2 regions of the Shewanella sp. MTB7 genome follow, and region 2 is predicted to be linked to the other one. Evidence: predicted binding sites of a transcription regulator. Region 2 holds the regulator's gene; the other holds the start of a gene.

Region 1 (3,213 bases), 2.8 Mb from region 2:
ACTTTAACTTAAGGTGGGCATTACTATGGCAACACGTAGCCGTCGTTTACGTAAAAAATTACGCGTTGATGAGTTTCAAGAGTTTGGTTTTGACATTAGCTGGACATTTAATGAGTCAGTAACCGAAGAGCAGATCGATACTGTTGTTGATCAATTTATTGATGACGTTATCGAACCTCGTAATTTAGGCTTCCACGGTGGTGGACATAAAGAGTGGGAAGGAATTATTGCTACTCAAGAAATAGGTAAATGTTCAGAAGAAGATCGTACTGCTGTTAGCGATTTTTGGAAAGGACAAGAAGTTTCTGATCTTGTTGTAAGCGAGTTATACGATATCTGGTGGAGCTAATGCCCGAACAGGCATTGTTAGAGCAAGTGGTCGAGAAAGTTCGACCTCTGCTTGGACAGGGAAAGGTCGCCGATTATATACCGGCACTGGCAAACGTAAATCCCAATAAACTTGGGATCGCTGTGACCACTATCGATGGTACTACTATAGGGGCTGGAGATTATCTCGAGCCCTTTTCTATTCAGAGTATCTCAAAAGTATTTAGCCTTACACTAACACTCACTTTATATGAAGAGAGTGAGATCTGGTCTCGAGTGGGTAAGGAACCTTCCGGTCAATCATTTAACTCTTTGGTTCAAGTTGAGCTAGAGAAAGGACTTCCAAGAAATCCCTTCATTAATGCGGGGGCTTTGGTTATTGCGGATCTGCTCCAAGCAAGATTAGGTGCGCCTAAGCATAGAATGCTCGAGGTCGTCCGTGAGTTAAGTGACAATCCGAGTATTATCTACGATAAGCTTGTTGCTGTATCTGAATATGACCACAGTGCTAGAAATGCAGCTATTGCTTATTTAATGAAGTCATTTGGTAACTTTAATAATGATGTCGATACTGTGCTTCAGAGTTATTTTCACTACTGTGCCATGCGTATGAGCTGTGCGGATCTCTCAAAAGCCATGCTATACCTTGCCAATAGAGGTAAGAGTTTAGCTGGATCTCAGTTGATAACCCCTGTACAGACACGTCAGATGAATGCATTACTTGCAACTTCAGGACTCTATGATGGTGCTGGGGAATTTGCTTACCGAGTTGGAATGCCGGGTAAAAGTGGCGTCGGTGGTGGAATCATTGCTGTTATTCCTGGAGATATGTCTGTTTGTGTCTGGTCACCAGAGCTTGATCTAAACGGTAATTCTCTGGCTGGTACTGCTGCACTTGAAGAGCTCTGCCAACGGTTAGGACGTTCTATTTTTTAGTTAATTTATCTATTTTATAAATTAGTGAATTTACCAAAAACTAGTAATATTCACTAATTTTTTATCTACTCCATTATTATTGATTATTAAATAAACCCTTATGTATCAGCTGTATAAAACTTGGCATGCCTTGTGCTTTGTCTTCTACTATATGAGATTTTGATAAATGCTCTTGCGGGACATGACGATGTATCAAAATTAAACAACTGATAATTTGAGGATAAACCCAATGAGAAAACTTGCAACTTCAATAGGGATCAGCGCAGCGATATTTGCTGCCAGTGCAATGACTTCTGTGCAGGCTCACGACCAAGGTTCTACATATTCTTATTCTGATAATAACGAATGTGAAGTGACACTTAATTATGATGTTGTTATTGAACCTGAGATGTTGACAGTGACAGAAGGGGACGCTGAAATTTATCGAATCGAGGTCGACCAGTTATTTGTAGAGGGTAAACCTGTATCACTTAACAAGGTTCAGAAAAAACTCCTTTTACAATACTCAGATGAAGTATCAACTCAAGTTCCAGAGGTGATTAGTTTAGTACATGATGCAGTAGGAATCGCTTCTTCAGCGGCAAGCATGGCATTAACGCCATTATTGGGCGATGCCGCTGGTGCTAAGCTCGATGAGATGATGGATGGTCTTAAACAGCGAGTTGAAAAAGTGGCTTATCAAAATGGTGACAAATTTTATCTTGGAGCGACTCAATCCTCACTTGAAGACACCTTTGGAGATGAGTTCGAGCAAGAGTTAGAGCAGTTAGTAAAAAATTCAATTGGCAGCATGATGATTAACTTAGGTAGTCAGATGCTCTCTGGTGATGGTGAATCCTTTGAACAAAATATGGAAGCTTTCGCAACGAAAATGGAAAATGTTGGTCAGGACATAGAACTGCAGATGGAGAGTCAAGCTAAAGATCTGGAAAGCAGAGCGAATGAAATGTGTGAGCGTTTTCAATATTTAGTCGAATTGGAACAGAAATTAAGAGATCAAGTACCAGAGCTCGCCAAATATCCCCTCATCGATGCACCAGTAAGACAGTTGTTCGAGTAATTCTTATATAAGTTTACTTTTACTCCTTGGACTCCCTGTTGCATCCCCATTGGCAACCGCCCCGTATTTTAGTTGAATATGGGGTTTTTTCGTATGATTTTTATAAATAGAGAAACAAGTGTAAAGCTGATTGAATACACTAAATAAAATAGCGCTTAGAAAGCACAAATCTTTGGTATACTGATAATAATAATAAGAACACTGGCTAGATCTTAGTGACTAAGCCATGTGTCGAACTCTACTCCAGCGAACTTTAATAAAGTAAGTGAATGTTTTATAAGGGCTAATGTTGTTTGTTTTTAGTTCCGTTTCACATGTCTATTATTACAAGTTTTAAATAGTGTCGTAAACACCTTAAGGCGATTTACATGTTAGAACTATTGGAACCAATCGCAATTTTCACTCATGTTGCTCGTGCTGGCAGTTTTAGTGCCGCAGCAAGGAAGTTGGGAATTTCTAAGTCTAAAGTGAGTACTCAAGTTGCAGATCTCGAGCATAAGCTTGGTGTTCAGCTCATTCAACGTACAACTCGAAGTTTAAGTCTAACCGAAGCTGGTCAATTACTTTACACTCAAGGTGAAGAGTTGCTCAGAGATGCTGAACAAGCCGTTTCTAGTGTTCACAACCTTAACGACGCGACCCGCGGAGTGTTAAAGGTTGGGATTTCACAGTCCTTTGGCACTATGCATATCATTCCCGCATTACCTGAATTTATGGCAACTCACCCAGAGTTGGAGTTACAGGTGAGTTTACTCGATCATAAAGTTGATGTAGTTAGTGAAGGATTAGATCTGTTATTGACCATGTCTGAACAGTTACCTTTAGGCATGGTTGCTCGACCACTGATGAAGTGTCAGTTTCTACTTGTAGCCTCGCCTGAATATGTTGAA
Region 2 (3,213 bases):
GAAAGCAATTGGCTCCTCGCACTTTATGAGTACCGCAACGGGTTGACTAATATTGGCTAACCTTCCATGTGGAATGGCTATGCCGTTACCTATACCTGTGCTGCCCATTTTCTCTCTGGCTAAAAGACTTTCAAAAATCTCTTGAGAGGAAAGGTTAGGGTACTGGACAGCGGCAAGATCGCTTATAAGTTCCAGTACCTTTTTCTTACTGCCCGGAGTGGCGCAAGTTGTACATTCCGGCTGCAGGATAGTGCTTAATTCCATCGTTAGTGTTTTATTTGCTTCTCTTTATGTTTAATAACCTGACGGTCGAGCTTATTTATCAGGGAGTCGATTGCGGCATACATGTCAGCATGTTCTGACATAGCAAAAACCTCTCCACCAACAAGATGAAGTTTAGCTTCTGCTATTTGCTGCATTTTCTGAACATTTAAAATAACGTGCACATTATTGATCTGATCGAAATGTCGTTCAAGCTTTGAAAATTTTTCTTCAACATACTGACGAAGAGATGTTGTGATTTCGATATGATGACCTGTTACGTTAATTTGCATAGAAATACTCCTCCGGACTCGATTGTGTTTGAAAGCACGCTCGTCGATTAGAGGTTTACATTGCATATTTAGGTATCTGACTAACGTCACAATGTTTAACCTCAACATATTAATATCTTAATTTTCAAAAATATTCTATAAGCTCTTTCTTTGATTTGATGGTGGTATGAGCAAAGCCTCACGGTACTTGGCTATGGTTCTTCTCGCTACTTTAATGCCTTGTTCAGCTAACAGTAGTGCCATCTTACTGTCACTTAATGGTTTCTGTTGGTTTTCTGCAGCAACTAGCTTCTTAATAAAGGCGCGAATTGCGGTTGATGAACATTCGCCACCGTCGTCGGTACCCACATGACTTGAGAAGAAGTATTTCAGTTCAAAAATACCTCTTGGGGTGTGCATATATTTTTGGGTTGTGACACGTGAAATGGTCGATTCATGCATCTCGACCTCTTCAGCGATGTCATTTAACACCATAGGCTTCATCGCTTCTTCACCGTATTCAAAGAAGCCTTGTTGAAACTTAACAATGCAGTTCGAAACTTTAAGTAAAGTATCGCTACGACTTTCTAAACTCTTGATAAACCACTTAGCTTCCTGCAAGTGTCCACGAATAAACTGACTGTCTGCCTGACTTTTAGTGCTGCGGGCCATGGATGCATAATGTTGGTTTACATTTATTTTGGGTAAGTAATCTGGATTTAGTTCAACTATCCAACGACCTTTTTTCTTGGTCACTGTGACATCAGGGATCACATATTCATCACGGTTTGGTGTTATGGCGAGTCCTGGACGGGGATTCAAGGTTTGAATCAACTCTATTGCTTGCCTTAACTCATCCTCTTTTAGTTTGGTTTTACGCATTAAGAGACGGAAGTCTCGGCCGGCGATAAGATCCAGGTGTTCTTTGATTAACAGTCTGGCGTTATCAATATGAGGCGTTGTGCTAGCGTATTGAGCGAGCTGGATGAAAAGACATTCGCTGAGATCGCGTGCTGCGACTCCAATAGGGTCAAAATGTTGAATACGTTTAAGTACAGCTTCCACTTCATCGAGTTCAATTTCGGGATCGCCCATAGCCTCTAAAATATCGTCAGTATTTTGTGTCAGGTAACCACGTTCATCGACCGCATCAATAATGGCGGTAGCAATGGCGAGATCGTTATCTGAAAATGGGGTTAAATTCTTTTGCCACTCAAGATGCTCAAATAAACCTTCACTGGTTTCACCTTGAAAGGGGAGATCGTCGTCTCGCATTGCACCCGAAGCTGAATTAGGGCTTGCCGTATAGACTTCATCCCAAGTGGTATCCATAGGCAGATCTTCAGGCATAGAATCTTGTGCTAAGGCCTCGGAAGTTTCCAATGTCGAACTGTCTTTTTCGACGACAGTTTCAGCGGAAGCACTGAAATCTGTTTCATCATTTATCTTGGCATCGCTATTGTCAGCTGTTGCGTCGACCTGCTCTTCATCCAACTCAAGTAGAGGGTTGGAGTCTAGTGCTTGTTGGATCTCCTGTTGCAGTTCCAGTGACGATAGCTGCAACAGACGTATGGCCTGCTGAAGCTGTGGAGTCATGGTTAAGTGTTGACCCATTTTGAGCTGGAGTGACGCTTTCATGTACTGCTATTCCCTTCTTTGTACTTATTAAAATGAGAAAGCCTGCTGGAGTTATTTTGGAAGTCTTCGCTTCCTAAATACACTTCATTAGAATGAGTAATATCGATGTATCATATCCATTTTCTAGGGGGGAAATCATTCCCTAGATTAACTATAGCTTGAATTGTTCTCCTAAGTACACCGCTCGTACTTGCTGATTGTCTAAGATTTCTGCGGGTGTTCCTTCGGCAATTAAATTTCCATGACTCACGATATAAGCATGCTCACAAACGTCTAATGTTTCCCTCACGTTGTGATCAGTAATAAGCACTCCAAGACCGCGACTCTTGAGCTGTAAAATGATTTTTTTAATGTCGATGACCGAGATAGGATCGACGCCAGCAAAAGGTTCATCGAGTAAAATAAACTTTGGGTTCGCGGCTAATGCTCTTGCTATCTCTACACGTCGACGTTCGCCGCCGGAAAGCGACATTCCTTGACTATCTCGAATATGAGTAATATGAAACTCTTCCAGTAGATGTTCTAGTTGCTCTTCTCGTGCATTTTTATCAAGTTCATCTCGAGTTTCCAGTACGGCCATAATATTATCTCTGACCGATAACTTTCTAAAGATGCTTGCTTCTTGGGGCAAGTAGCCTATGCCTTTACGAGCACGCAGATGCATAGGATCTAGGGTGAGATCATCATCATTAATAAAGATCCGCCCTTTATCACTTTGAACTAGCCCTACGACCATGTAAAAAGTGGTGGTCTTCCCTGCACCATTAGGTCCAAGTAGACCAACAATTTGGCCGGTTTTGACGGTTAAGCTGACATCTTGTACTACGGCACGGTTCTTATAGCTTTTCGCTAGGTTTACAGCCTTTAACGTCAAAGAGCTCATTTAATCTCCTGAGTGTTTAATGCAGATTCGGCTAGTGTCTTTGGCTGTTCAACTTGTGCTTCTGGCTGAGCTTTTGAAGGAGCGGGTTGTGTCTCTGGCTTTGTGTCTTCTTGATAACTTTCAGGTTGAATTATAGTGATAACACGATCATTACCTGTG

The links. Region 2 encodes sigma-54, which starts transcription at its own class of promoters, with help from an activator protein. Its sites were predicted from a motif close to GTTGGCACGNNNNTNGNNT; they were not measured.
Region 1: a site for sigma-54 is predicted at 1,383-1,401, ahead of HWQ47_RS07920 (YggN family protein). Genes of this name have one in related genera too.

What each region holds. Positions count from the first base shown of each region.
Region 1 covers NZ_CP085636.1:1,888,421-1,891,633, forward strand. The annotation lists gene HWQ47_RS07910 (YggL family protein) at 26-349, shown strand; gene glsB (glutaminase B) at 349-1,263, shown strand; gene HWQ47_RS07920 (YggN family protein) at 1,493-2,323, shown strand; gene HWQ47_RS07925 (LysR family transcriptional regulator) at 2,692-3,213, shown strand, end outside.
Region 2 covers NZ_CP085636.1:5,487,839-5,491,051, reverse strand. The annotation lists gene ptsN (PTS IIA-like nitrogen regulatory protein PtsN) at 1-264, opposite strand, end outside; gene hpf (ribosome hibernation promoting factor) at 267-554, opposite strand; gene HWQ47_RS23960 (RNA polymerase factor sigma-54) at 690-2,171, opposite strand; gene lptB (LPS export ABC transporter ATP-binding protein) at 2,323-3,054, opposite strand; gene lptA (lipopolysaccharide transport periplasmic protein LptA) at 3,051-3,213, opposite strand, start outside.